One region of the Numidum massiliense genome, then DNA from elsewhere that is predicted to be linked to it. Evidence: riboswitches for the same ligand, from Rfam matches in the RefSeq annotation. Region 1 holds a riboswitch; each other region holds the start of a gene.
What was found. A riboswitch is a leader RNA that binds a small molecule or an ion and turns the genes downstream of it on or off. The one in region 1 is predicted to bind S-adenosylmethionine.

Region 1 (10,150 bases):
TGCGATCAACCACTTTTTGACGGATCATGAGATTACGCCCTTCATCAAGGAAATTGATAAAATTCACGCGGCAGATCAGACGGTAGAAGTGGAAGGCATTAACGGGATGACTCCGGAGGAACTTGCAAAAGAGGCGCTATATGAGGCGGGGGAATTTGCTGGTATTAACGACTTTTATCGTGCTATTTTCGGCGAGGAGCCCATTTTTGAGCAGGAAATATCGGAGGAGGAGTGGGAGGAGTCTGTTGCTTGGGGGATTCTAACGATATTTCCCCCCCTCACGATTGAGTAAGCATGCGAAAATGGGTAAAGTAGGTCGCGGTGTTAAAGGGACGATAAAGGGAACAAGGGCGGCCAAACGGTTTAAGGCTACAAAAGAGACAGTGGCTCGAATTAAGGAGTACGCGAATAGACTAAAGAACAACGGGAAGCTTGACTTCGTCAGAGCAGTGAAAGTTTGAAGGAGTATGCGGAAAGGCTGGCACAAGACCTTCAGGGACGTCGTCCGGCGACTGTAGGTGTGCCCAATGATGCAGGGGATACGTTTCGTCTGTCTAAGAAGGGGAATGATTGGCGAGATAGAAATAGAGTTCCTGATGTCCCTCCCGTTCGCTATAAAAATGTTAAAATAACAAGTAAAACATTTGGTAAGCCAATTGAAGTGATTTATCGGGGCAAAAAAATTAAGATACGAGTCGATGCTGAGCCAGACGGAGTAAAATACAAATTCAAGCGGGTGGTGATAAAAGGTCAATAATTGATTATAGAATTGATCCAAAGCTACCGTTAGAACCACAGATACCGAATAGTCTAAAATTAAGTAAAGGGAAGAAAAAGGAACTACTAAGTAATTTAGAAAAAGCTGTACGCTGGCTGAATAATTAGGAGGAATAATGAGATTTTTTCTGAAAACAAACGGTAAAACATGTCTTCCCACTGCAGATGAATTAGTCGCGAAAATGTGGAAAGACGGTGTGAACGTATCGAGGGTTGGGTGGCAAGAAAGTTTAAGGGAAAGTACTGGTCTCACATTATCATGGGATAAGTGGCTTGACGATAAAAGATGGAGTGGAAACTTACAGTCTAAAGAAAACATCTATTTTGAAGTTGTATCTTTAAATAGTGATTTGCATTTAGTATTTGTCGAGGTTGATGAAGACGCGTGTTTAGTCGACATCAGGGCGGTTCACAAGGCGGTCATTCACATTGCTGAAAGATGCTGCGCCAAGATAAGTATTGACCAAACGACATGGATCGATGTAGATGAATATCGTCAAGAGGCTAAGGAGTATATACAATTGTCATTTGAGGAAGCGAATGAAAGAAGTCTTCAGGAGTGTATGGAATAGGGGTGCCCGGGGAATATGGGCATTCGATGTATTTTGACCCACCATTTATTGAATTTGTCGATGACATAAAGGCGGAGAATTTTATCATATGATCAGCATTGAACCGCGTATATCATCGGTTCGTACTGATCGCCACAAAAAAACCCTTGACATCGATAATACCTTATGGTTATGATAAATGAAACATTTTTCAAGCAGCATTGCCAATACAGTCATTAAAAAAATTGCATACGTACTTATCGAGAGTGGTGGAGGGACTGGCCCGATGAAACCCGGCAACCTCAGTTTACGAACTGAAAGGTGCTAATTCCCGCAAAATGGTTGACCCGTTTTGGAAGATAAGAGTGTGTCTAACGACGCAAATGCGCTCCTCTTTCCAATATGGGAAGGGGAGCTTTTAATTTTTGGAAAGGAGCGGGTTGCAGCGGTTATTTGTTATCCATGACCAGTACACGTGTACACGTGAAACGCAATACGGTTTGTAGCGTCCAAAAAGCAGTCGATCGCAAGCAGTTAATCGAAAGTAGTCGGCCGCAAGCAGCGCAAGTAGTCGCAAGCAGCACAAGTAGTCGTTCGAAAGTAACCGAACAAAAGCTGTCCGGCACAAAAGACAAGCGCGTTATGGAAGAGCTTTGGCAAGAAAGGTTTAGGTGATGTAAGTTGGTATGTACGACAAAAAAGGGTAGTTCCGGGAAAATAGTCGCAGCGGATAATCCGGAAGTATTGCAGCGTTTAACAGGTATTTTGCAACGGTTGCAATTCGGTTCGGTGACGCTAGTAGTACAAAATGGTCAAGTCATTCAAATCGAGACAAACGAGAAAGTGCGGTTAAAGTGAATAACACAAGTGAAAGAATGATTCGGCTGACTAGACAAACTAGAGGCCGCCGTTGATCCCACGTGATGTTGTGAGGGATCCGGCGGCCTCTTTCTTTGTTTCGCGGATGTATCTCGGGATTTATGGTGGGATTTTGTTTTGGGAGGTTCCCATCATGTGATCAATGGCTTACTAACATGTTTCATCCGGCTTTGTACAAACTTGGGCTTCACACTAACATATGCTGTCACCGATGAGGACGGGTGTGGACACAGACATGTGATGTCACCGATGTAAAAGACAAGGAAGGGGGATGTATCCATGCACATTGAGACGACGCTCTGCCAAGCGGGGGTCGACAGGGAGGAACGCACTGGAGCGGTCAGTTATCCACTCTACCTCTCAACGGCTTACCGGCATCCGGCAATTGGGGAAAGTACCGGATTCGATTATGCCCGCACGGCAAATCCGACGCGGCAGCAGGTTGAACAAGTACTCGCCGAATTAGAAGGTGGCTGTCGCGCGTTGGCGTTTAGTTCCGGGATGGCGGCCATTCACGCCTTGCAAAGCTTGTTTTCTTCCGGCGACGAGATCATCACTCCGCTCGATTTGTACGGCGGCACATATCGGTTGTTTGCAACGACTTTTCGCCAAGCGGGGATCGTCGTGAAAACAGTTGACCTGCGCGAGGCCGGGGCAGTGGCAGCGGCGATGACGTCGCGGACGAAAGCCGTGTTTTTAGAGACGCCGTCCAATCCGCTCATGCACGTCATTGACATTGCAGCTGTGGCGGCTATCGCCAAAGCGCACGGCGCGTGGACGATTGTCGACAACACTTTTTTGACGCCGTACGTACAGCAACCGCTCGCGCTCGGGGCGGATCTCGTCGTCCACAGCGCGACGAAGTACTTGAGTGGTCACAACGACGTGTTAGCTGGTGCGTTAGTTTGCACGGACGAGGCTCTCGGCGAACAACTACACGCGGTGCAAAATGCGACAGGTGCCGTACTCAGTCCGTTTGACAGCTGGCTGTTGTTGCGGGGGTTAAAAACGTTGGCACTGCGCATGGCGCGCCATGAAAGTAACGCGAAACATGTGGTTCGCTTTTTACGACAGCACCCACTAGTGACGGACGTGTACTATCCGCAAGTGTACCGTTCGCCAGATGCATTAAAGAAGCAGACGTTGGGGCAAAGACAGCCGCATGGCATGCCTTCGACAGAGGAGGCGGTTTTTGTCGATTGGCGGGATCACCCCATGGGGCGGGCGACCATCTCGAGTGAGAAGCCGCTTTTCTCGAACGAGTCGTTGAGCGCAGGAGGTGACTTCTCCACCGACGAGACAGACGACCTTTACCGATGCGGCGGTGGCATGATTTCGTTCAAGGTTCGCGATCGGCGGCTCATCCCACACATTTTACAGCAGCTGCAGGTGATCGCTTTTGCGGAAAGCTTAGGTGGGGTGGAAAGTTTTATGACGTATCCAACGACGCAGACGCACGCTGACGTCCCGGAGGAGGTGCGCGAACGCATCGGCGTGAGTGACGATTTGTTACGCCTCTCGGTCGGGATCGAACACGTGGACGATCTGTGTGCCGATTTGGCGCAAGCTTTTGCCTTTGCCGAGCGGTGTTCTCCACGAGGGGTTTAGGGCAAAAAGCGGTGTCAAAGTGAAAAAGGTAAGGGGGTGATGTTCCCTAACAGTCGCTGGAATGGAAGTTATGAGGAAATCATGCAAAGCGAAAATGACGTAACGAACAAATGACGATCCCTCGAAATAACGTTAGGGGGACGAAAGGGGCGTGTATAAGGATGGATTTCGCCACAAAGTTGGTGCACAACCGCGCCAGTGTCGATCCGGTGACAGGGGCAGCGGGAGTACCTATCTATTTAGCGTCGACGTATGCGCAAGACGTTGACCAACTCGACCAGCTCAACAAACTCAACCTGCCGAATCAACAAGGTGCGTTCCGGCTGGACCAACGCGGAGGGTCTAACACGTACGACTATGCGCGGTCGGGCAATCCGACGCGTCACGCGCTCGAAGAAGTGATTGCCGAGTTAGAAGGGGGTGAGGCTGGGTTTGCCTTTTCTTCGGGGATGGCAGCTATTTCTACGGTGCTTTTAGGCTTTTCTAGCGGCGATCACCTCGTCGTTTCCGCTGACGTTTACGGAGGGACGTACCGGCTCATTGACCAAGTGTTACCACGCTTCGGCATGACGGCGAGTTTTGTCGACACGACTGACATCGCCAGTGTGCGCGCAGCGATTCGCCCCGAGACGAAGGCGATCTATGTGGAGACGCCGTCTAACCCGCTGTTGAAGACGACGGACCTTCGCGCGATCAGTGCGCTGGGTCAGGGGAGAGGCTTACTGACAATTGTCGACAATACGTTTTTGACACCGTACTATCAACGGCCCCTCGCCTTAGGATGCGACATCGTCGTACACAGTGCGACGAAGTTCCTCTCCGGACACAGCGATGTCGTCGCGGGGTTAGTCGTTAGTAACGACGCCGCTTGGACAGCGAAAATCGCTTATTTGCAAAACGCGCTCGGCGCAGTGTTAGGGGTACAAGACTGTTGGTTAGTGCTAAGAGGATTAAAAACGTTAAAGGCGAGGTTAGACTTATCGACCATACACGCGCAGCAATTAGCGGAGTGGCTAGGTAAGCAGGAGTGGGTGCGGCGCGTGTACTACCCCGGTTTGCAAAACCACCCGGGACACGAACTGGCGGAGCGTCAGACGAGTGGTTTCGGGGCCGTACTCTCGTTTGAGGTGGCACGCGACGAACACGTGCGGGCACTACTGAAACAGACGAAGCTTCCCCTCGTCGGTGTCAGCCTTGGGGCGGTTGAAAGTATTTTGACACATCCAGCGACGATGTCTCATGCCGCGATGCCAGTGGCGGATCGGGTACAGCGCGGTATTAGTGAGCGGCTGCTGCGGCTGTCGGTCGGGTTAGAAGATCCGCGGGATTTAAAGAAAGATATTATTCAAGCGATAAGGAGTGATCACGATGAGTATTCACGTGCACGGATTGCGCGAGAAGCTTAGGTATGGAAAATTTGTCGTCACGGCGGAGGTGGAGCCGCCGAAAGGGAGTAACCCGCAGTCGACGTTAGACAGTGCGAGCCGCATCCGGCCGTGGGTCGATGCGTTCAACATTGCAGACAGTCCGATGGCGACGATGCGGATGAATCCGTTCGCCCTCGGTCACATTTTGCAAGAAAATCTCGGGGTAGAAGTCATTCCGCACGTTACGTGCCGGGATCGCAACGTGATCGGGATGCAAGCGGAGCTGTTAGGGGCGGCTGCCCTCGGCTTGCGCAACTTTTTGTCACTGACTGGCGACGACTGCCGACGCGGGGATCACCCCGATGCAAAAGGAGTGTTCGAAGTGGACACGGTCGGTCTCATCAGCCTCGCGCAGCAGTTAAAACTCGGCAAAGACAAGACAGGTCACCCATTAAGCAGTATTCCCGATTTCTTCATCGGTGCGGCGGCGAATCCCGGCAGTGACGACTTGCCGCGCGAAGTGGCGCGTTTGAAGAAAAAGTAGCGGCGGGGGCACAGTTTATACAGACTCAACCAGTGTTTAGCCGCGATGTTGTCGAACAGTTTTTAACGGCGACTGGGCATCTCGACGTACCGATTTTGTTCGGCCTCATGCCACTAAAAAGCTACAAAATGGCGCGTTATGTCCACGAAAAGGTGCCAGGAATCACGCTCAGCGACGAGGCGCTCTCGCGGGTGCAAGCGGGTGGACGGGAGCAAGGCGTGCAAGTTGTCGCCGAGTTACTCACACAGATCCGCCCGTTTGTTAGTGGGGTGCACATCTACCCGCTCGGCGATGCATCGCTCGTGGAGCAACTGTTTGCCGCCGTCGGTGAATCGAAGGGTGTGGCAGATGCTCTCGAAGCACACGTAGCAACAGGGGCAGGTAAAAGTGTTGTCACCAAAACGGGTACAGTGTAGCAACTGAAGTGGGTACAGGTGATTGAACAAAGATCTGTACAGCATAAAGAAGCGGTGTGGCGATCTAATAAAGATAGGATGGCAAGGATGAAAGAGAGAAGAAGCGTTTCGATAAAATAAATGGGCAAATAAAGCAAAACGGTAAGAAAAATGAATCGGAAAGGAGAAGATCGTATGTCCAACAACGTCATTACGAGCAATATCGGTTATCCGCGCTTCGGGAAAAAGCGCGAGCTTAAGAAGGTGCTGGAAGCTTATTGGAGTAAGAAAATCGACGAGGAAACGTTTACGGCCAAAGTGCGTCAATTGCAGCTCGAACTGTTGAAGACGCAGCAGGAAAAAGGGGTGGATCTCATCCCTGTCGGCGATTTTTCCCTGTACGATCACGTGCTCGACCACGCGATCATGTTCGGCCTCATCCCGGATCGGTTCAAAGACGTGATCGACGACCCGCTTTCCCTCGACACGTATTTTGCCTTAGCGCGGGGCAAGGCGGGACGTCCCGCGTGCGAGATGACGAAATGGTTTGACACGAACTACCATTACATTGTCCCGGAGTTTACCGGTTTCACAGTAACAGATCCGGCTGGAACGACAGGTGCTGATGGAACGAGCAGGGGGAAAACGGGGGTACAAAGTAGGAAGGTAGCGGGTACGAGAAGTGGGGAGGTAGCGAGTGTAGGAGTAATTAGTACGGAAGAAGAAGCAAGTTCGCAGGGGACAAATGTGGGAGACGCGATTCCGGAGATTACAACTTCTGCGGTAACGGGTTCAACGGTTACGGAAGGGCTGCGGCTACTCGAGAACAAACCGCTTAAGGCGTATCAATTCGCCAAAGAACAGTTAGGCATCGACGGTAAGCCCGTGCTACTCGGGCCATACACCTTCCTCAAGTTGGCTAAAGGATACCGTCCAGAACAGTTTCCGGTGTTGTTAGCCCGGTTAACCGAACTGTACCGCGAGGTCATCCTACAGTTGCAGGCGGCAGGCGCGCGCTGGATCCAGCTCGACGAGCCGGCGTTCGTCCTAAGTGACGTCGCGCAGCATGTTCCGCTTATTCACACCTGTTATGAACAACTCGTCGCAGGGGTTAGCGGGAGCAAGCTACTCATTCAGACATATTTTGACGGACTAACCGCTTACCGCGAGCTCGTGACGTTGCCGGTCCACGGCTTCGGGTTAGACTTTGTGCGCAACGGGCGCAACCTCTCGCAACTGAAGCAATACGGTTTTCCGCAAGAGAAAGTGTTAGCCGCCGGAGTCGTCAACGGGCGCAACATTTGGAAGAGCGACCTCGTCCAGACGCGGGCCTTAATTGACGAAGTGCAAAACGTGAGCGGTGCGAAGCAAGTATGGCTGCAACCGTCAGCTAGTTTACTGCACTTACCGCATACCGTATCGAGTGAAGATCAGTTACCTACCGTGTTGCAGGGCGGTTTGAGTTTTGCAGAGGAGCGGTTAGACGAATTGTGCCTCCTCCGGACGGCGTGTAACGAGGGATTACAAACTGTCGTAAGCGAATTTAGGCAAAACAGTGAGGCGTTATCTGCCCTGAAGCAGTCGGCGGTTCGCAATGACGACGCAGTGAAAGCGCGCCTTGCGGCAGTTGGTGACGACGACTTCCGACGGGCGTCGGCGTACGGCGAGCGGGTGAAAAAGCAGCGGGCAAACACACCGTTACCGCTACTGCCGACGACGACGATCGGTAGCTTTCCGCAAACGCAAGACGTGCGGACACAGCGTCGCCGCTGGAAAAAAGGAGAACTGGACGACGTGGCTTACCGCGCGTACATTCGGCAGCAAATCGCTGACTGTATTGCCTTTCAAGAACGCGCCGGACTCGATGTCCTCGTGCACGGCGAGTTTGAACGCAACGACATGGTCGAGTTTTTCGGGGAGAAACTAGTCGGGTTTGCGTTTACGAAAAACGGTTGGGTACAGTCTTACGGGTCGCGCGGGGTGAAGCCGCCGATTATTTACGGCGATGTGTCGCGTCCGGAACCGCTAACGGTCGAGGAGACAGTGTACGCCCAGTCGCTCACTGAGCGTCCTGTAAAAGGGATGCTCACCGGACCGGTGACGATTTTGAACTGGTCGTTTGCGCGCGAAGATATTTCCCGTCAAGATATCGCCTTCCAAATCGCACTGGCGCTACGGGACGAAGTGCTCGACTTGGAGCGTCACGGCCTGAAAATTATCCAAATCGACGAGCCGGCGTTTCGCGAAGGGTTGCCGCTGAAAGAGGAAGACCAGCAGCAGTACACAGAGTGGGCGGTGAACGCGTTTCGCCTCGCGTCGAGTGCGGTCAAAGACGAGACGCAAATTCATACGCACATGTGCTACAGCGAGTTCGCAGAGACGATTGCAGCGATTGACGCGCTCCAAGCAGACGTCATTTCCATTGAGGCATCTCGTAGCCACGGAGAACTGATCGCGACGTTTGAACAGTACGACTACCCGCGGCAAATCGGGTTAGGCGTGTACGATATTCACAGCCCGCAAGTGCCAGCACAGGAAGAAATCGTGCAGACGATCTTACGCTCCATCCGCGTGATCGCGTCGGAGCAGTTCTGGGTCAACCCCGACTGCGGGTTGAAGACGCGCCGCGAGGAAGAGGTTGTGCCGGCATTAGAGAACCTCGTCAAGGCGACGCGGCGGGTTAGACAGAAATTGGGGCTTGAGCAGAACGAAATACCGATCGGTGGGAGGTAATAGGGGTAATATGGAGCCGCATTTGAAGGTGAACTAAGCAAAGAAATAAGCAGCAAGGGCTGACCAAAAACACCACAACGCGTTTAAGTCAGCCCGCCTTTTAAACAGGAATTATACCCTTAGGTGTCAACTACATCTCGTTCTAGAAAAAGGCTAGTCTGTAGTCAGACCAGCCTTTCACAATTTTTATCCACGACCATGCATTCAATAGGCTTAATACCTTAATACGTTGCTTTGAAGATGTCGATAATGTCTTGCTCTTTCCCTTGAATCGGGTTGCTAAAGGCATTACCGTCTTGCAGCGCCATTTTTGCCATATATTCAAAGTCCTCTTCTTTGACGCCTAACGCGCGCAAGTTTGCTGGAATATTGACGTCTGTCGACAAGCGCTTAATCGCGTCGATCGCTTTGTCCGCCGCTTCAATCGTAGATAACCCTTCGATGTTTTCCCCCATAAACTCGGCGATGTCAGCGAATTTCTGCGGGTTCGAGATAATGTTGAACTTCACGACGTGCGGCAAGAGGACGGCGTTAGCGACGCCGTGCGGGATATCGTACAGTCCGCCTAACTGGTGAGCCATCGCGTGTACGTAGCCGAGGCCGGCGTTGTTAAAGGCCATTCCGGCGAGTAGTGAGGCGTGGGCCATGTTTTCGCGGGCATCGATGTTTTTCCCGTAGGCGACCGCCTGGCGCAAGTTGTTGGAAATGAGTTTAATCGCTTGAATGGCGGAAGCGTCTGTTACCGGGTTCGCCCCGAGCGAGACGTACGATTCCACGGCGTGGGTTAATGCATCCATCCCGGTAGCCGCGGTTAGTGCCGGCGGTTTTCCCACCATTAACTCAGGGTCGTTAATGGATACGAGGGGGGTGTTTCTCCAGCTGACGACGACGAATTTAATCTTCTTCTTCGTGTTCGTGATGACGCAGTGGCGCGTCACTTCACTCGCCGTGCCGGCTGTCGTGTTTACGCAAACGATCGGCGGAAGCGGGTTTTCCAGCGTCTCAATGCCAGCATAGTCTTCGTACAAATCGCCGTCGTGCGTGGCAGCGATCCCGATCCCTTTCCCGCAGTCGTGGGCACTGCCGCCGCCGACAGTCAAAATGAGGTCGCATTTTTCTGCTTCGTATATTTTTAAACCGTCTTGTACGTTCGTATCTTTCGGGTTGGGCTCGACTCCATCGTAGAAAGCGAAAGCGATTCCAGCTTCTTGTAGTGAGGCTGTTACTTGATCGACTGGCCCACCTTCGAGATTGCGCAAAAAGCGATCCGTGACGATTAACGCTTTCTTCGCTCCG
Region 2 (10,150 bases), 2.5 Mb from region 1:
TAGACGGTGTGTTTTTAAGTGAAGAACGTTGTTTTGACGCGTCGGCGTTGACGGTGTGGGAGTTGCTGTACAGTGAGGATTATGTCGGTCTTGCAGGGGAACGCTTTTCCCTAACGCCGGCGGAGCGAGACATTCGCCGTCTGCGCCGGGAAGTGTTTCACGATAATCAAGTGCTTAACTTTGTTAAGGCGCGCGGTATAAATTCGAACTGGGATATGGTCTTTTTAAGTGCGTCTTACCAGTTGCTGCGTCTGTTAGCGACACTGAAACCACACCATCCAGGACTCGTTGCGGATGCGCTTAGTGCCTCGCTCGAGCAAGACGCGTTGCAGGCGATTGGCCGTGCGGTAAAAGCAGATGCGGTCGCTTTTACACCCGATTATGGCGCATTCGTCACCGATTTCGCCAGCTGTGACGCGGACAAGCAAGATATCATCCTTTATCTGAACGAATTGGCTCGCGAGTGGCTTGGGATTGAGACGGACTGTTTTTCCAAAAGCAGTGGACTGTGGCGGCTCGGGCAACGCGCTTATCAAGAGTGGTATTTAGGAGATGCGTATTACGCGCGCGCCGAAGGGGAGCCACCGCGCACGAAGGGCAAACGCGGGTTTTTAGACAACGAGGTACCGCTTGCCGAGCCAGCACGACTCCGCAAGCTGCTCTCGCAGTTGCGCGCGCAAGGGCTAACGCTCGGCATCGGTACGGGGCGACCGCGGTTGGAGGCGGAAGTTCCGTTACAGGCACTCGGGTTATGGGAGTTGTTTGACGCGAATCGTATCGTTACCGCTTCCGATGTCGTAGCAGCCGAGGCTGCGTTCCGCGAACAGGCGCCGCTCGGCAAGCCGGAGCCATATACGTATGTGAAAGGGATCATGGGACGTTCCTGTTCAGACGACGAGGTGCTCAAGGTTATGTTACCGTACGAAGATCGCGACGACGTGCTCGTCGTCGGCGATTCGGTCGCCGACTTCATGGCGGCGCGCAGCATCGGCTGCCGCTTTGCGGCTACATTAACCGGGTTATCAGGGCAGGAAGCGCGAGCGACATTCACCGAGCTCGCTGCCGATTACATTTGTGACGACGTGTTGGGACTAGAGGATATATTACTTAAATAAAGAACTGGAGAGTATATTTTAGCGTCATAAGTTCTTGGGAGATAAACGGTTCAAAATGAACTTAAGTACGTATGGCGAGTGCATTAGGCTGACCGATCGCATAATGTTTTACTATTTGACGGTACTGTCATAGGATAACGAAAGCGGGGCTAACCGGAAGGTTCACTGAAAAAGTGACCTTTCTCGGTTAGCCCCGCTTTGTCGTTAGCTAACGGATCGTACATCCCGTCGTTATTTCGCGGCGTCGTATCGTTTGCTGACTTCGTCCCAGTTAACGACGTTCCAGAACGCCTTAATGTATTCCGGACGCTTGTTTTGGTACTTCAAGTAGTAGGCGTGTTCCCACACGTCGAGCCCCAAGATCGGCGTGAGACCGTCCATAATCGGCGTGTCTTGGTTCGGCGTGCTCGTGATGGCCAATTTGCCGTTGTCGACGATCAACCAAGCCCAGCCGCTTCCGAACCGTCCAGCGGCTGCTGCGGCGAACTTCTCTTTGAACGCGTCAAAGCTACCGAACGTGTCGTTAATGGCGTCCGCGAGGGTGCCAGTCGGTGCACCGCCGCCGTTTGGGCTGAGGATTTGCCAGAAGAAGGTGTGGTTCGAATGACCTCCGCCGTTGTTGCGGACAGCTGTACGAATATTTTCCGGAACGCTGTCGAGTGAAACGAGCAAGTCGTCTAAGCTTTTCGCTTCGAGGTCAGCATGACCTTCCAATGCGTTGTTTAAGTTGTTCACGTAAGTGCCGTGGTGCCGATCGTGGTGGATGCGCATCGTTTGTTCGTCGATGTGTGGCTCTAAGGCGTTATAGTCGTAAGGAAGTGCCGGTAATTCGTGTTTAGCCATGAGAAAAAATCCTCCTTATGTAAGTTGTGGATGTCGCATGGACTAGATGTCGCTCTTAGTCCCGAACGCGATCTCTACTACTTATTATGAACAAAAGCGGGGAATAAATCAACATAAATGTTTATAAAGTTGACAGTTAGTCAAAATGGGGCCACCGAACTGTGATATTTTTCAGTGCGATGAAATCCCTTCCATTTTACCCAATAGAGTCATATTGAAAGTGAATTCTCGTGTCCCTATACTAAATTCATACTAACTTTAAGGAGGATTTCATGTCTTTTTATAAATACTTTCGTTTAGGATTAGCCTTTTTTATGATTGCTATTCTAATGATGCCATTGACAACTTCACAGGCGGAAGCGCAGGCGCCGCGAACAGTTAAAACGGGAAGTCAGAACGGCGACGTCTGGGATTTGCAGCACCGGTTGATCTTACTCGGTTACGATATGAAGTTGGACGGGAACTTCGGAAAAGCGACGCGCGAAGCTGTCGTGCAATTTCAAAAGGATCGTGGTTTACAGAAGGATGGGGTCGCTGGACACCATACGTGGAAGGCATTAAAAAAGACGAGTATTTCTGACCACGAGCTGGAGTGGATGGCGCGGGCAGTGCACGGTGAAGCGCGTGGCGAAACATATAAAGGTAAAGTCGCAGTCGCCGCTGTCATTATGAACCGTCTCGCTTCGAAAGACTTTCCGGACACGATCAAAGGCGTCATCTTTGAAAAGGACGCGTTTACCGCGGTGAACGACGGTCAAATTAATTTGCAGCCAGACGACGAAGCGCGCCGCGCGGTACGCGATGCAGTGCGGGGAGAAGACCCGACGCATGATTCGCTCTATTACTTCAACCCAGACACGGCCACTTCCGCCTGGATTTGGAGTCGTGCGCAAACAGTGAAAATTGGACGCCATATTTTTGCTCGTTAGTGCTCGCCTCGCTAGTCGGAAACGTCCCTCTTAAAGGGGGGCGTTTTTTTTGTACATAAAGGCAAACAATAAACATACAAGTGGTCTTCTCCGAGTGACACAGCAGTGGTCAATTCTACTATGGACAATTAGGAGGTGGCGATGTGGCACAGCGAAACAAACAGTTGAATCCGGCATCGCGCGAAGGACTCGAACGGCTACAAGCACACGTCATTAGTCGGAATTACGGGCGTACGATTCCGGCCGATGAAGTGAAATACGTCGTCGCGCGGAAATTGGGCGTTCCTTTGTCTCGGAGGTATAACGGTCAACTGCAGGCGAGCAGTGCGGGAAAGGTCGGGGGTTACATCGGTGGACGAATGGTCAAGGAAATGGTGCGCATGGCGCAACAACGGTTGGCTGAGCGAGAGCAGTGAGTTTCATTTAACAAATTTACACTTTCCGTAAGCTAATCGTGCGGTTCCTGTCGAATGTTTTGCTGTCGCTTAGTGTCAAACGTTGTCTGTTGAACACTTTTTTGCGCGGTTAGAAGGAATTGCGAATGGACAGCGCGAACTATGGACATTAACGATAAGTGAAGCGGGGGATGGAGATGGGACAACTTACAGATGTACCCGGTGTGCGGGTCGGTCATGCGCAACAAGAAGGGGCGCTAACAGGGTGCACGGTCATTTTGGCTGACAAGCCGATGGTCTGCGGTGTCGACGTGAGAGGCGCAGCACCGGGGACGCGGGAGACGGACTTACTCGCACCGATTAATTTAGTCGAACGCGTCCATGCGGTGCTGTTGAGCGGTGGGAGTGCATTCGGCTTACAGGCGGCCACTGGGGTGATGGCTTACCTGGAAGAGCGTGGGATCGGACTCGATACGGGCGACGCGCGGGTGCCAATCGTCCCTGCAGCCGTTTTATATGACTTGTCGGTGGGAGATGCCGCGGTGAGGCCAGACGATACGATGGGTTACCGCGCCTGTGAAGTTGCTTCAACCGAAGTAGCTGTCGGCAATGTCGGTGCGGGTTGCGGCGCGACGGTCGGAAAGGCGCTCGGGATGGCGCACGCGATGAAAGGAGGCATCGGGACCGCGTCGGTCCGCTTGTCCGACGGACTCGTCGTCGGCGCGCTCGTCGCCGTCAACGCCTACGGTCACATCGTCGACCCTGCCAGTGGCGACATTGTCGCTGGGCCACGCAAGGGGGACGGCACGCTCGTCGATACGGTGGCGTGGCTACAAGACAACAGTGACCAGAAACTAACTTTTCCCGGAGCCAATACGACGATCGGCGTCATCGCCACGAATGCGAAAATGTCCAAAGCGCGCACGACGAAAGTTGCACAAATGGCGCAGGACGGTTTAGCGCGCACGGTCGTACCCGCGCACACGATGATGGACGGGGATACACTGTTCGCGCTCGCTGGGGGGCAAGTACAAGCGACGGTCGACTTAGTCGGCGCCCTCGCCGCGAACGTCGTTGCCGAAGCGATTTTACAAGCGGTGACGGCCGCGAAAAGTATCCCTGGAATTCCGTCTGTAAGCGACGTGTAAAATAAGTGTTTGGTATCGGCTCGTCAGACGAAAAGTCCTGACGTTACGAGCGCCTGATCGCGATCGCTGTTGACATTTTTATTTCGTATGGCATAATAGAAAACAATTGACAATTGGATACTTTGTGTGAAACACCAGCTTGTTATCTAGAGTGGTGGAGGGACTGGCCCGATGAAACCCGGCAACCGTCTCACCTGTGTCCTGTGGACACCGTGAGAAAGGTGCTAATTCCTGCAGAGCGCTTTTTTAGTGCTTTGAAAGATGAGAAGTGGGTGCACCATTAGGAAACACGTGTAACCCCTTTTCATTGTGAAGGGGTTTTTTCTTTTTAAAAAAGTGTTTGAGATGGTTGTGCGTACGGAAGGAATCGCGCATATCACGAGGATTGTGAACAGAGAACGTACACGAGAAAGGGAGAATGGAATGAAACAACTTCGCGTCATGTTACTCGGTTGTGGTACTGTCGGTAGCGGTGTGTATAAAACGATTAAGCAAAACGGTGAACTTTTAAAAGAAAGGCTAGGACTGGATGTCTCTGTCCAGTCAGTTCTCGTCCTAAATGCAGACAAAAAGCGGCCATTGCCGGGAATAGAACCGCTGCTAACGACCCAGTTTCGCGAAGACTTGCTAGACGAGACAGATGTCGTCGTCGAAGTGATGGGCGGGGTTGAACCAGCAATCACGTATATAACGGCGGCGATGCGCAAAGGGTGCCACGTCGTGACCGCGAACAAGGAACTACTGGCGAAACACGGCCTCGCCTTGGAGAAAGAGGCGCGGGAGCACGGGGTAGAGCTGCTGTACGAGGGGAGTGTCGGAGGCGGGATCCCCCTGATCGGCGTGTTGCAGCACTTTTTAAAAGTTAATCGCGTCACGCGTCTCTCCGGCATATTGAATGGGACGACGAATTACATTTTAACGCAAATGGCGCGTGACGGCCGATCGTTTGCGGACGTACTCGCCGAAGCGCAAGCGTGCGGTTACGCGGAAGCGGATCCGACGTCCGACGTCGAAGGGTATGACGCGATGTACAAACTGGCGATTCTCGCCCGCCTCGCCTTCGGGATCGACGCGCCGCTTCGGGACATTACGCGCGAAGGCATTACGGCGATCACTTTAGAAGAAATTCGCTTGGCGCAAAAACTGGGGTATACAGTAAAGCTGTTAGCGAACGCGGAACTACGGCGGGGAGAGGCGCCGACCTTAGGTGTGCAGCTGACGTTAGTCGCCGACGGACACCCGCTCGCAGCAGTTAACGACGTTTACAACGCGCTGCACGTCGAAGGAGATATCGTGCAAGACGTAACGCTAATTGGGCAAGGTGCCGGAGAACTGCCGACAGCGAGTGCCGTCGTCGAAGATATTGCTAACGTTGGGCGCATGGCGACACGGGCGCGTACGCCTGTATTTACGCTGCCGAAGCCGATGGCCGAAGGGGAGCGGGAGCGGCCTTTGACATATGTCGGCTTGAAAGGAGCCGGAGTGATCGACGGAAAAAAAGTAACGGCGGTACGGTCGGCGCTCACACAGGTGGCACTCGGGGTGCAGAACGTACAAGTTGTGCAAGGCGAAGGTTTCGCTTGGGTCGGCTTCGTCTGTACAGAGTGGGATGAACAACGCCTCGCCCAGTTGTTGTCAGCGAAAAAACTGCCGCTACAAGTGCTTGCACACACGGTGCGCCCGTGTTTAGGGGAGGCAGTACAAGCGGAAGCACACGTACTCGCCACGGCTGTCAATTAGGGCGTGACTCGAGGCACTATGTTTACGTAGCGAGTGCGGCCGGAGAGTTTAACGTACTCTGTCTTTAAAAATGACTGTCTGTCACCTCACGACGCTAGCTGTAGCAGCGGTTCTGCTGCGCGACGGGGATCAAGAAGTCGCCTGCTGTGCGCGATCGTTCACTTCAATGGATTGCAGCATGGCGGGCGGCGTATTTTTATATCTCCGTAATACCTTTTCCTACGATGTCATAGCACGTTACATACAAATTGTTTCATATCGGCACGGTGCAAGACGGTGACGATTTTTCGATTAGATGTCTAGCGCCAGACGAACCATGTCGACACATTGGATACCGTTTTCGAATATGTCTTCCTCGTAATGCTTTAGAAAAAAGTCGCGGTCGACACTTTGCAGTCGGAAGCCGCATTTTTGGTATAGCGCTAACTGCGCGATGCTCGAATTTCCTGTGCCGATCTCGACAGTAGTTGCTCCTAGCGTCTTTGCTTTGACGATGGCGTCACTGACTAATTGTTTGCCGATGCCACATCCTTGAAACGGCGGTGCAACGGCGATGTTGACAATTTCTACCGTTAGCGGACGCGTCTTGAGGAGCACGTAAACGCCGACAGTGTGCACGCCGTATTGTGCGACATAACAGTTGCCGCGGGAGAGGTAGTCATCGACGATATGTCGGTTTGGATCCGCTAACAATAACAGGTCGTAAGGGGCGTGATCGGACTCTACAGCGACCTCTTGTATGTGAAGCGACGTTTGATCTACCTCACTTACCCCACTTGCTTTATTAGCCGTAGGCGGCATATTAACTTTATTTTCATAACTTGCTGCACGCAACTGACCTTCTTTTTTTTCTTTGCCCATCGTAGGGGACTCCCTTCCACATTTCGCGATCACTGTCAGCGGCTATTTCCTATAGCCTGTGATCGCGGTTAAGCTTCTATCCGATTAGTTTCCTTTTATTTTCCTTAGAAAAGAAAATAAGAACTCAGTGCCGCGCTCGGCTACGGAGTCCTTATTGATTGCTATTGTAACAGGAATGACGGAAAATGGGTACAGCAAACATTTGACGAAAATGTGACATTTTCATGTGTAAGGTACTTTAATGTTTTTATGCATTAAATAATGCAAAAATAAATCATATCGTTTCTTACGACCTCTTTACTCCGGTTGAACGCGTTTACATGATAAGCGGGGCGCATCTTCGCGGTCGTTCGCGTCATTAATCCGACAGGGTGGCACTGTTTTTGCATGAGTTAATGTAACTGCATTGTACAGATAAGTGTTAGATTAATCCGACCATTATTGAAAAAGATTCAAGAAAGAGGGGCTGGTAGTGATAACGATCGGACAGGCAACAAAGCGGACGTTCCTTTGGATTGTCATTGGACTGCTTGTGGTTTTTTCCATCGCTTGTATGGAACAGGGGAAGCAAGCGGATCAAGGGAGTCAAACAGAAGGTAAAAGTGATGCCACAGCGAGAAAAGCTAACGAGTTTACGTTCGGCGCTGCGACGCAAGGGGGCTTCTGGTACTTGTTTGCTGGAGCGCTCGGGGATGAGATTAAAAAAGAAATCGCCAGTTCTTCTGTCGCTGTCGTCGAAGGCGGTTCGATTTCGAATGTGTTAGGGATCGAAGCGGGTAAGTTCCAAATAGGCTTTTCTAACGGCGAGGCCGTACCGGAAGCGCTGCAAGGTAGCGGCGAATTTAAAGAGAAGGCAGAAAAAATTCGCTGGATCGCGACATTGTACCCGAACGTGTTTCAAGTCGTCGTGCGCGCCGATTCGGACATTCAGTCGATTGAAGACTTAAAGGGGAAGCGAGTCAGTCCGGGGATTAAAGGCTACAGTGGCGAACTTGCCTTTAAAAAGGTGCTGGAACAGTACGGCATGTCTTATGACGACTTGGCTAAAATTGAGTATATCGGCACGGCTGACGCGGGCGATTTATTGCGCGACGGGCACATCGATGCGATTGTGCAGATCGTCGCAGTGCCGTTGTCGACATTTCAGGAACTCGATACGACGATCGGCATTCGCGTGCTCCCACTGCCGGACGACATTGTTGCGAAGATGAACAAAGCGAACGAAGGGTACCAGCCGTACACGATCAAAGGAGGGACATATGCCGGTGTGCCCGACGACATTCCCACATTTACTGCTTATACGACGCTGCTGGCGAGTAAAGATTTGGACGAGGATACCGTCTACACGTTGACGAAATTAATCGTCGAACGCGCCGATAAGTGGAAGGCGCTGAATACGGTAATGGCGCCATTCGACGGGAAGTACTCGGTCGACAACATGATCGGACCGATTCATCCCGGGGCGGAAAAGTATTACAAAGAAAAAGGTTTTATGAAGAAATGAGAGCGTTCGCTTGCGATGGAGCGACGGTAACGGAAGAAATCGAGGTGAAGGAGATGTTTACTAATCGGCAAACGAATACTGTTTCTGTGGTAGCGGATGAAGAGGTCATTGAACGGAAAACGCGCACCTTACGCGGACTACCTGCGGTTTTGACATCGCTCGTCACAATCGCCATGTCACTTTTTCACCTTTACACGGCGATGTACGGCGTGTTTGAATCGATTCTGCAGCGCGCCACGCACTTAGGGTTTGCTTTAGTGTTGACGTTTCTCGTGTTTAAGCCGGGAAAGAAAGGGAGACGGGGGCAGGTAGCGTGGTACGATTACGGCCTCACTCTGCTTGCCGCGCTCTCGTTTGGCTACTTGATTTACTACTCCGGTGACATTGCCGAGCGCATGCCGTACATCGACGAGCTGACGACACTCGATCTCATCGTCGGCACGGTCGCGGTCGCGCTGTTAATAGAAGCGACGCGGCGCACGGTTGGGTGGGCGTTGACGCTCATTGTCCTCGCCTTCCTCGCCTATACGTTATGGGGGGAAAACTTGCCCGGTCTTCTCGCGCACCGTCAGTTTTCGTATGATTGGGTATTGGAACAGCTATATTTTACGGCTAATGGCGTGTTTGGAATTCCACTCGGCGTGTCTGCGACGTTTATTTTCATGTTCATCTTGTTTGGCAAGTTCCTTGAACTGACTGGAGCGGGGCAATTTTTTATCGATCTCGCAGTAGCGGCGATGGGCAAGTACCGCGGCGGACCAGCGAAAACAGCGATTGTCGCCAGTTCTATTCTCGGTACGATTTCCGGCAGCGCGGTGGCGAATACGGTCACGACAGGGACATTTACGATTCCGTTAATGAAAAAAACAGGTTACAAAGCGGAATTTGCTGGCGCGGTGGAAGCTGTCGCCTCTACCGGGGGACAAATTATGCCACCGATTATGGGCGCGTCTGCGTTCATTATCGCTTCGTACCTCGGTATACCTTATTTTCAAGTCGCTCTTGCAGCTTTGCTTCCGGCTGTCCTCTACTATCTTTGTTTGTTTTTTCAGGTGGATTTTCGTGCCCTACGTTTAGGACTAAAAGGTGTGCCGACACAGGCGTTGCCCGATGTAAAAAAAATATTGCAGAAAGGTTTTCTCTTTTTTGTGCCGCTCGTGCTCATCGTCTATTTGCTTGGCACGGGTGCTTCACCAATGAAGGCAGGACTGTACGCGATTGTCGCTGTCATCGTCGTGGCAGCAATGAAAGCGCGTACGCGACTCGGGTGGCGGGCAATCGTCAAGGCACTGGACTTAGGGGCGCGAAGTGTGATCGAAACGGCGGTTGCTTGTGCTGCTGCAGGGATGGTCATCGGGCTTATTTCGCTTACTGGGCTAGGGCTTAATTTTAGCAGCGTCATTATCCAGTTAGCTGGGGGTAGCTTGTTCCTCACGCTTATTTTTACGATGGTCAGTTCGATTATTCTCGGGATGGGGTTGCCGACAGTAGCCGCCTATATTGTGCAAGTGGCGCTCACGGTCCCAGCTTTAATCGAACTCGGCGTAGCTCCGCTAGCTGCGCACATGTTCGTCTTCTATTTTGCGATCGTTTCCGCGATCACGCCCCCAGTGGC
Region 3 (10,150 bases), 660 kb from region 1:
GCGGCCGAAAAAGCTTACAAAAACGACGAATTATTCCCGCCTAACGGCGAACACGGTAAGGTCGAGAGCGGGATGACGATGATGAATGTGAAGACGGGGGAGATCGTCGCTGTCGCCGGGGGCCGCAAATACGAAGTGGGAAACTTCAACCGCGCCACTGCTCGCGTGCAACCGGGATCGACGATGAAGCCGCTCGCTTCGTACGGGCCGGCGCTCGAATATAACGGGATGACGCCGTACGATATTGTAGACGACACGCCGATCGAGAAAGACGGGAAGCCGTACCCGCAAAACTACAATAACGGTGCGTACAGCGGTAAAGAATATATGATCGACGCGCTGAAAAAGTCGGATAACGCTGCCGCCGTACGCTTGTTACACGACGTCGTCGGGGTGAAAAACGGCTATAAGTTTGCCTCGAACTTGGGCTTAAAAATTGACGAAAAGTTTAACAACGATGAAGCGTACAGTTTGACGCTCGGCGGCAACGAAGTGTCGACGCTAGAAATGGCACAAGCGTACAGCGCCTTCGCCAATAAAGGGGTGATGGTCGAAGGACACGCCATCGATAAAATCGAACGGTCCGACGGTTCCGGAGTCTCAGTTGACGACCCGCAAGTGAAAGAAGTGATGAGTGCGCAGACAGCGTACTACATGACGACGATGCTACAGGCGGTCGTCAACGAAGGGACGGGGATCGCCGCCCAAATTCCCGGACGGGAAGTCGCCGGTAAAACAGGAACGACCGACTCGGAAGCGCGCCTCTGGTTCGTCGGCTACACGCCGCAGTATGTCACCGCCCTTTACTTTGGGCGCGACGAGGACACGACCTATCCCGTTGGTGGGGATAGCAGCGGGCCTGCGCGTCTCTTTTCGATCATTATGGCCGAGGCGTTAGAAGGGATGCCTGCCGAAAGCTTTACTAAACCGGACAACGTGAAGAAAGTCGTGAAGCCGGTCGAGTTGCGCAAAGTAACTGACTTACGAGCGAGTTACGATGCCGAGAGCGGACAAGTGTCCCTTAGCTGGACGGCGAACGACAACCGGGTCAGCTATGAAATATACCGCTCGGAAGGTAGTGGCAGCGCGAGCAAGATCGGCGATACGAGTGGCGGTAGCTATACGGACAGCAGCATCGACGTCCCGAAAGCGGGCGGACTGTTTGGCGCCAAAGAGAAGACGTACCACTACTATCTCGTGCCGGTAAACCCGGACAGTGGGGAAAAAGGCGATAAATCGAATTCTGCGACGGTCGTCGTTACACCGCTAGAGGACAAGCAGGAAGAGGAGCCAGACGAGGACGAGAAGAAGGACACTCCTGAGGAAGAAAAACCGGATGAGCAGGAAGAACCCGGGGATGTCGAGCAGCCAGGCGACGATCAAGGTGACCAAGGAGAAGACGAACAACCTGGGGACGAGCAGCCGCCGGGCGATGATGGCGATGATGGCGACGATGGCGACGGCGGTGACGGCGGTGACGGCGGTGATGGGGGCGACAAGGAGCAGCCTCCTGTTGACGTCAAACCGCCCGGACAGAAGCAGCCGCCGGTCAGGCAAAAACCACCGGGTCAAAGTCAACAACCCGGAGCCAATAGTCAAGGAAATAAACAAATCGACGGCGAGTAAGCCCCCTTGTAAATAGACACCAGCTGGCTCACTAAGTTGCGGCTTATCTTTATGTTGCGTTCGAAATGGCGGTGACGGGTATCAAAACTACCTTCGAACCGCTAACTGCGAGGCCTCAGTCCCCATTATGGACTGAGGCTTCCCCATCATGGACTGAGGCTTCCCCATTAAGGGACTGCTGTTTCCTATTCTCAATAATATTGCCGACATAGAGACGGAGAGGATTGTCGTGAAGAGAGCAGCACTGTTTGCTTGTGTATGGCTAACGGTCATGTTAGGCGGTTGTACGTTTGGACAAGCCGAATCCCAAGTAGCGACAACCGAAAGTACGGGCGGTGGTACCGTGCGCGTATGGATTGCGGGCGAACAATTTCCCCTCAAGGCGTTCCAAGCGTTTACCGAGGCGACGGGCATCGCGGTGCAACCCCAATTTGGCGACGAACGCGACTTTGTGCGTCAAGTGCTACAACATAAAGGGCAACCACAGGCCGATCTGTTTTGGAGCGACAATGCGCTCGACTTAGCCGTCTTGGCCGGGCGCGGCGCTTTTGAGGCATATCGCTCGCCCCATGCGGCAAAAATCCCGAGTACAGCGAAAGACAGTGACGGATTGTGGTACGGACTAACCGAGCGACGGCTCGCATTATTATATAAGCCGGCGAAACTTTCCGATGACAAGGTGCCAAAGACGCTTGATCAACTCGAGCAGTTTGCACATAAAGGTAAGATTGGCGTGCCCGCACCTTCTTCGTCACTTTGGACGAGCGCAGGTGCGGCGATCGTCCCAGTCCAAGGTGAGTTTGGGATGCAAAGTTTTTTTAGCGGGCTCAAAGAATGGAACGTTTATTTCGCCAAGGAAGACCCGCCGGGCGCGGCACTCGTGTTGGAGGAAAAAGTACCGTTACTGTTGTCGACGAGTGAACAGGCGTTGCGCCACATGAGCAAACAGCGGAAAGACGCGAAACATACAAAAGACGCGGCACTTCGCATACAGCCGCTCGTTGCCGACAACGGCGAGCCGCTCAACGTTACGACTGGGATCGGTATATTGAGGGGCACAGAAAAGAAAAAGGAAGCAGAGCAATTCATCGATTTTATGCTGCGTGAACAAAATCGGAGTGACCTAGCGACCGCGCGCATGCACGAAGCACTCGCTTCAACCGGACCGGCTTCGCGTCTGCACCCGGATGAAATGGTGCAACTTTCGCCCCTCATCGCTCATTACCTTGCCGTCAGTTTCCCCGATGCCCCCTAATCATGATCTCGCTCCCCGGACATACAATGGTTGTATAAAGCCCTTATTATAGGGGGGGGGAAGTGATGAGTTATTTAATTCTAGCCTTGTTTTCGTACGCGTTAGGGGTGACCCCATCTGCACTATTGCTCAATGTACGGCAAGGGAGGTTAGGGCGTGCGCGGTTGTCACGTCACTACGTCCCGTCCTCACAGCGCTTTACGGTAGCAGGTCTCGATTTTTTGAAGGGGGTAGCCGCGACGTTAATCGGTCTATTCGTCGCCGGTTGGGGCGGCGCGTGTACGGCTGCCGTAGCCGTGAACGCTGGCGGCGTGTTTCCGCCGTCGGTCGCGGCGACACCAGGTGCGCGAACGACAGGGACGGCGGCTGGTTCGTTGCTAATCCTTAGCCCGTTACTGCTGTTAGCGGGAGTGGTCACCTTCGTGCTCGTGTTGTACTTTACCCAATACTTGTCCCTCTCGACAGCGCTCAGTACGGTCGTGGTCATGATTCTCAGTTTTTTCATACGGCCGTCTTGGTTTATTCTCGTTGTCATCTTACTATTAGGTTTGGGTGTCCTTTATTTACACCGCAACAGCTATGCCCGCTTTATGAGGGGAAAAGAGCCGGTTTATCCTATTCGTCGCTGGTTGCGATGAGGGGTATTTGTTCGAGTTAAAGTTGACCTGCGGTGAAAAAGTGACGGAGTAGTGTCGCCTATCGTCAACGGTTGGCGACTTTTCTTTTTTCCGTATACAATGGAAGTACGTTTTGCCGCGTAAATTGGACAAGTTGACAGGGAGGCTTTCTCATTGAGTAAACTAAAAATGTATGAGTATCCGCGGTGCGGGACGTGCCGCAAGGCAAAAAAGTTTCTCGACGCACACAGCGTTGCCTATACGACGCAACAGATCGTCCAGCAACCGCCGTCTAAGCCTGAGCTCGCCGAGTTAGTCGCCAAAAGTGGCTTGCCGCTGAAGAAATTTTTCAATACGTCGGGCAAATTGTACCGGGAACTTAACATGAAAGAAAAGGTAAACGTGCTTAGCGAAGATGAGCTGTTAGAGTTATTAGCCGCGCACGGCATGTTAATTAAGCGCCCGATTGTAACCGATGGCGTGAAAGTGACTGTCGGTTTTAACGAAGAGACTTTCAAGGAGATGTGGTTGGTTTAACGCGATTTGCAACCGTTTTACCTAGCCAAATATGCGGCTTCCGACTGAGAATGGTTACCTTATTATAATCATTATAAAATAGTATTGACTTTAATCCTCAGTCGTGCTATCTTAAGAATAAGCCATTCAGTTGGTTCTCCTGCCTGGCAGAAACGACGTAGAGACAAGCTTTTTTTTACGTTTAACGCACCTGACGTTAGGGTAAAGTATTAATGGTTGTCCGCGTTGGTTTACGTTGGTTTACTGTAGGTAGGAGAGAAATATTATTAGGAGGGCTACATATGAGCAAACGTTTAGTTGGTTTACCAGCACCAGATTTTGAAATGGAGAGCACGAAGGACTTAGAAAACCTCGAAACACCCGTACGTCTATCTGACTACAAAGGCAAATGGTTAGTCCTGTTCTTTTATCCGTTAGACTTTACGTTTGTATGTCCTACCGAAATTACGGCATTGAGTGACCGAGCCGACGAGTTTAAGGCGTTGGACACTGAAATTCTCGGCGTGAGCACAGATAGCAAATTCTCGCACCGCGCGTGGATGAACGTATCCCGCGACGACAACGGGATCGGCGACATTAACTTCCCGTTAGCTGCGGACACGACGCACCAAGTAAGCCGCGATTACGGGGTGCTCATTGAAGATAGAGGTGTGGCGCTCAGAGGACTGTTCATTATCGATCCGGAAGGCATCCTGCGCTACCAAGTCGTCAACGACGAAAATATCGGTCGCAGTGTCGACGAAACGTTGCGCGTGCTGCAAGCACTGCAAACGGGTGGCCTGTGCCCGGCCAACTGGAAACCGGGTCAAAAGACGCTATAATTTTGGAGACAATATAGAGGAAGAGGGCGGAGGGTTTTATTCAATCCCTTCGCCTTCGCTGTCCTTTTTTACGTATATGAGACAAAATCACATTTAACTTGGAAATGCCAGCAAAAACGGTTTATAATTACACATAAGGAGGAAATTACGATGGCGTTGCGCTTACGCTCCGACATGCCCGAGTTTAAAAACGTCACTGAATGGGTGAACGGTGAGGTGACCAAAGAAGACTTACAAGGTCATCCGGTACTCGTTCACTTCTGGTCGATTAGCTGTGGCGTATGTAAACAGACCTTGCCCGACGTGAATGAATGGCGCGAAAAATACAAAGAACACAACTTGAAAGTGGTCGGCGTGCATATGCCGCGTTCCGAAAAAGATACCGAAATCGCACCGGTCAAAGAAGCGATCGAAAAATACGAACTCATTCACCCGCAAATGATCGATAACACGCACAGTGTCGTCGACGCATTCCAAAACGAATACGTCCCGGCTTACTATTTGTTTGACCAAGAGGGGAAATTACGGCACTTTCAAGCGGGAGAAAAAGGATTACACATGGTCGAACAACGCCTGAAGCGCGTGTTAGACATAAAATAAACGCTACGGAGGATTTGAAGTATGAACTTACCAAAAGAGTTAAAGTACAGCCAAGAACACGAATGGGTAAAGGAAGAAGGGAACAACCGCGTACGAATCGGCATTACCGATTTTGCACAATCCGAGCTCGGTGACATCGTCTTCGTCGAGTTGCCGGAAGTGGGTGACGAAGTCGAAGCGAACGAACCGTTCGGTAGTGTCGAGTCGGTGAAAACTGTTTCTGAACTGTATGCTCCCGTCTCCGGTAAAGTGGTCGAAGTAAACGGTGAGTTAGACGATTCACCAGAACTGGTGAACGAGTCCCCGTACGAAAAGGCGTGGATGGTCGTCGTCGAGCTGTCGAATGCGGCTGAACTGGGTGACCTCTGGTCGGCGGAGAAGTACGAAGAGACGTTTAAGGAAGACGAATAAAAAACTGTCGACATTCGACTCGCGTTCTAAGGATATATCCGGATAGCTATTAATGGCAATGTTGCTGTGAGAGCTTTCACCTGTTCCATGCACCGCAAACACGGTTGACAAGTGTGGTACAATAGGTGAAAGCTCTTTATCTATCTTAACGGAGGGATAGCCTATGAGTTTTTGCTGTGGAGCGAGTATGATTGGTGCTGTAGGCGCGATCAAAAGCAAACAGGTCCTTGTCGACGGCGTTCCCTTTTTGTTTTGCCCTGTCTGTCACAAAGTAGACGTCCATCACTCCGTTAAAGAACCGTTCGATTTACTCGTCGATCATGCGCTAGGGGATGGCGCGAAGCACGTTGATTTTAGAGAGCACGTCACCGAGCCAAGTGATGACATACTGAGTAACTGTATTTCGGTCGAGCGCGGTAATCCAGAGCAATTATTAACAGAACAAATCGACAATGCCCTTGATTTATACGGTTTCGCAAAATATATCGGTGACCGCGAATGGCAAGATACGCTAGTCAAACGGTTGAAAGTGTTTACTGCTGGGCTCGCCCGTTACCGACAAGGGGAGAACGTGTGATTCGCTTAGCCGCTTATAGTGGTACTGAACGTTTCCAGTACGTGGATAAACGGCACGTCTGCGCCGTAACGGCCGACGATCATCCCTCGGGCGTCAATCACAACCCACGATGGCACCGAAGTGAGTCCGAAAGCGTCGTACGTTTCCCTGCCGCGATCACTCAGCACAGGTAACGTGAACGCATTGTCCTTAAGAAATGGGATCGCGTCGTCCACGTGTCGTTCGCGACCAGTGACGTTAACGGTAACGATGGCAGCTGCTTCGCGAATGAAGGAGCTGCCGTCATTCGCGAGGGAGCGGTGAAACACTTCCATTTTTGGCAATTGCGCATGGCAGTCCGGGCACCAACTGACCCAGAACGCGAGGAGCAAACTTTTGCCGCGAAAAGCGGATAAGCATACTTCTATTTGTGCGTCTTGCAGAGTCGGCAAGCAAAAATCGGGTGCACGTTCGATCGGTAGCACCTCCCCTGTGCGATATGTCCGACCTAATCGGTTAGTACCCATCTTATCGTGAAAACAGCGTGACTTCAACGGAAACAAAAATTGCCGCAAAAATACAGTTGTGCTATTTTGGTCGGCATGTTACAATCACGAATAATTGCATAACCTTTGGATTCTCTTATCCAGAGAGGTGGAGGGAAAGGCCCGATGAAACCCGGCAACCATTTTCACGCGCGGCGTGTGAAAAAAGGTGCCAATTCCTTCAGGCGCTGTGCCTGGCAGATGAGAGAGAACGGATCTTGTTGAGGCAAGTCCTTTCCCGTCTGCGGAGAGGACTTTTTATGTTTTATAGGGGGGATGGCGGTTGATTCGACTAAGTGGGATCCGCAAACATTTTCCAACGCGGCACAGTGAAATTCGCGCGGTCGACGGGGTCAATTTGACCGTTGAGCCGGGGGAAATATTCGGCGTGATCGGTTACAGTGGCGCTGGCAAAAGCACCCTCATCCGCACGATTAATTTGCTCGAGCCGCCGACGGAAGGGAAGGTTATCGTCGGGGATCGTGTGTTAACGGAGTTGTCGGCGCGAGACTTGCGCCTAGCGCGGCAAGAGATCGGCATGATTTTCCAACAATTTAATTTGCTTTGGTCGCGTACTGTTGCAGAAAATGTGCGCTTTCCACTCGAAATTGCGGGATTAGACAAGCAGACAGCTGCGGACAAAGTGCAGCATTTGTTGGAAGTAGTTGGATTAAGTGACCGAAGAGACGCATATCCGGCACAGCTGTCCGGTGGCCAAAAGCAACGCGTCGGGATCGCACGGGCGCTGGCGGGCGATCCAAAAGTGCTCTTGTGCGACGAAGCGACGTCTGCCTTAGACCCGAAAACGACCGAAGACATTTTACAGTTACTACAAAAAATTAATCGCCAATTCGGCTTAACGATCGTACTCATTACGCATGAAATGGACGTCATCCGTAAAATATGTCATCGCGTCGCGGTGATGGATCACGGCAAAATCGTGGAGAGCGGACCCGTCGCCGCACTGTTTCGCCGGCCACAGACGGCGATTACGCGGCAATTTGTGCAAGAAAGTGTCGGGGCACAAGGGGCGGATGAATCGCTGGACGTGTTGCTAGAGGAAGTGACGGCTGGCGCTATCCTCAAGTGTACGTTTCCCGGATCGGGAGCGACACAGCCGGTCATTAGCCGCTGTATCCGCGAATGTGACGTCGACTTAAACATTTTGGCAGGACAGTTGCATCGTGTGCAAGGGGCATCTTACGGCACGCTTTACGTACAACTTGACGCCCCGGAGGAGCTACTCGCGCGCGTTGTACGTTACTTGCGCGACAGCGACATCGAAGTGGAGGTGGTAAAGCGTGGCACTCCTGCCTAATGTGCAGTGGGATCTTATGCTCGAAGCGACCGTCGATACGGTATACATGGTGTTTATTTCTACTTTTTTCACGGCGCTCCTCGGAGTGCCGCTCGGGATCTTACTCGTCGCAACTGACGTGAACGGGATTCGTCCATTGCCGTTGCTGCAGCGCATCGTCGGGGTCTTTGTCAACTTGTTCCGCTCTGTGCCGTTTATCGTGTTAGCCGTCTGGATGCTCCCGGTGGCACGTGTCATCGTCGGTAACTCGCTCGGCCCGACAGCCGCTTGCGTGTCGCTTATCGTCGGTGCCGCACCGTTCTATGCGCGACTCGTCGAAACGTCGTTGCGCGAGGTCGGAAAAGGGGTCGTCGAGGCAGCGCGAGCGATGGGGGCGTCGCGCCGACAAATTGTGCGCAAAGTACTCCTTCCCGAAGCGTTGCCGGGTATCGTTTCCGGCCTTACCGTCACGTGTATTACGCTCATCGGCTACACAGCCATTACCGGATTAATCGGCGGCGGCGGTTTAGGTGACCTCGCCTACCGCTACGGGTTTCAATCGTTTCAAACGGATGTTATGATCGTCGCCACAGCGATTCTCGTCATCATGGTACAACTCATTCAAGTGCTCGGTGACCGCCTCGTGAAAAAAATCGATAAGCGGTAAACCGACATTCGTGGTTCGCCCAGGCTTCCTTAGCCCGGGAGCAATAAATATTTTGTAATTTTAGGAGGAGAGAAATAGGTGAAAAAGCTGTTTAACGTACTATTAGTAACGATACTCACGCTCGCTGTCGCCGCCTGCGGTTCAGCGGCAAACGAAACGGGGAAAGACGGTGACGCTGGAGGTAACCAGGGAGCGAAAGAACCGGTTAAGAAAGAACCGGTTAAGCTAACAGTAGGCGCTTCAGCTGTACCCCATGCGGAAATTTTGGAACACATTAAGCCGGCGCTCGAAAAGGAAGGGATCGCGTTAGACGTTAAAGTGTTCCAAGACTACGTCTTACCGAATAAGACGCTCGCTGAAGGAGAGTTGGACGCCAACTACTTCCAGCATAAACCGTGGATGGAAACAGCGAACGAAGAAAACGGTTGGAAGCTCGTCGACGCCGTCGGCGTACACATCGAACCGATCGGTGCCTACTCGGAAACACACGATTCGGTGGACAACATTCCCGACGGGGCGACAGTAGCGATTCCGAACGCGACGGCGGAAACGCACCGAGTGCTCTTGCTACTGGAAGCGAACGGGCTGATCAAATTGAAAGCGGGAGACGGCAACAAGAAGTTGGCAGACATCGCCGAAAACCCGAAAAACCTTAAGTTTAAAGAAGTAGAAAATGCGATGCTGCCGCGAACGCTGCAAGATGTTGACTTTGCTGTCATTAATACGAACTACGCCTTGCAAGCCGACTTGAACCCGACGAAGGATGCTTTGTTTATCGAGGATGCGCGCTCCCCTTACGTCAATGTGTTAGCGGTAAACGCAGGAGATGAGAAGAAGCCGGAAATTGAAACACTCGTCAAGGTATTGACCTCGGACGACGTAAAAAAATTTATTGAAGAGAAGTATGAAGGCGCCGTTGTCCCAGCGTTTACAAATAAATAATTGCGCGGACAATGCGTGAAGCACCAGAACGCATTTTTTGTGCGGTCATAAAAAATTCCCAGCAGGGATTTTTAAACCTCTTGTCGAAGTGTATAGTAATCAACATCAGAAGGCAGGGATGCAGCATGTCGATCGAACGAATCGAACTTGGCAATATTATTCGTAAAAAGAGAAAGGAACTCGGCCTAACCTTGAACGATCTGGCAGGAGATAATATTTCTGTCCCGACCATCAGTAACATTGAGCGCGGCATTACGCACAATGTGAGCGATGAGA

Region 2: it holds a riboswitch for S-adenosylmethionine, as region 1 does, so the genes downstream of both, BN1247_RS02225 (homoserine dehydrogenase) here and BN1247_RS13265 (hypothetical protein) in region 1, are expected to answer to the same signal.
Region 3: it holds a riboswitch for S-adenosylmethionine, as region 1 does, so the genes downstream of both, BN1247_RS16425 (methionine ABC transporter ATP-binding protein) here and BN1247_RS13265 (hypothetical protein) in region 1, are expected to answer to the same signal.

The regions. Positions count from the first base shown of each region.
Region 1 covers NZ_CTDZ01000009.1:2,837,514-2,847,663, reverse strand. Annotated here, with positions in the region: gene BN1247_RS13280 (hypothetical protein) at 1-292, shown strand, start outside; gene BN1247_RS13275 (hypothetical protein) at 458-757, shown strand; gene BN1247_RS13270 (hypothetical protein) at 894-1,349, shown strand; SAM riboswitch class I at 1,583-1,694, shown strand; gene BN1247_RS13265 (hypothetical protein) at 1,791-2,003, shown strand; gene BN1247_RS17275 (DUF2292 domain-containing protein) at 2,073-2,186, shown strand; gene BN1247_RS18250 (aminotransferase class I/II-fold pyridoxal phosphate-dependent enzyme) at 2,487-3,815, shown strand; gene BN1247_RS13255 (trans-sulfuration enzyme family protein) at 3,977-5,221, shown strand; gene BN1247_RS18450 (methylenetetrahydrofolate reductase) at 5,184-5,726, shown strand; gene BN1247_RS18445 (hypothetical protein) at 5,759-6,142, shown strand; gene metE (5-methyltetrahydropteroyltriglutamate--homocysteine S-methyltransferase) at 6,317-8,854, shown strand; gene BN1247_RS13240 (iron-containing alcohol dehydrogenase) at 9,076-10,150, opposite strand, start outside.
Region 2 covers NZ_CTDZ01000009.1:349,529-359,678, forward strand. Annotated here, with positions in the region: gene BN1247_RS02200 (HAD family hydrolase) at 1-1,115, shown strand, start outside; gene BN1247_RS02205 (superoxide dismutase) at 1,347-1,958, opposite strand; gene BN1247_RS02210 (cell wall hydrolase) at 2,231-2,887, shown strand; gene BN1247_RS02215 (alpha/beta-type small acid-soluble spore protein) at 3,031-3,303, shown strand; gene BN1247_RS02220 (P1 family peptidase) at 3,480-4,430, shown strand; SAM riboswitch class I at 4,570-4,698, shown strand; gene BN1247_RS02225 (homoserine dehydrogenase) at 4,854-6,170, shown strand; gene BN1247_RS02230 (GNAT family N-acetyltransferase) at 6,462-7,031, opposite strand; gene BN1247_RS02235 (TAXI family TRAP transporter solute-binding subunit) at 7,504-8,535, shown strand; gene BN1247_RS02240 (TRAP transporter permease) at 8,532-10,150, shown strand, end outside.
Region 3 covers NZ_CTDZ01000009.1:3,494,934-3,505,083, forward strand. Annotated here, with positions in the region: gene BN1247_RS17510 (transglycosylase domain-containing protein) at 1-1,626, shown strand, start outside; gene BN1247_RS16385 (ABC transporter substrate-binding protein) at 1,856-2,881, shown strand; gene BN1247_RS16390 (glycerol-3-phosphate acyltransferase) at 2,947-3,519, shown strand; gene BN1247_RS16395 (arsenate reductase family protein) at 3,688-4,035, shown strand; gene BN1247_RS16400 (peroxiredoxin) at 4,317-4,856, shown strand; gene BN1247_RS16405 (redoxin domain-containing protein) at 5,013-5,456, shown strand; gene gcvH (glycine cleavage system protein GcvH) at 5,478-5,867, shown strand; gene BN1247_RS16415 (hypothetical protein) at 6,031-6,444, shown strand; gene BN1247_RS16420 (peroxiredoxin family protein) at 6,450-6,950, opposite strand; SAM riboswitch class I at 7,063-7,176, shown strand; gene BN1247_RS16425 (methionine ABC transporter ATP-binding protein) at 7,252-8,286, shown strand; gene BN1247_RS16430 (methionine ABC transporter permease) at 8,270-8,932, shown strand; gene BN1247_RS16435 (MetQ/NlpA family ABC transporter substrate-binding protein) at 9,011-9,874, shown strand; gene BN1247_RS16440 (tetratricopeptide repeat protein) at 10,000-10,150, shown strand, end outside.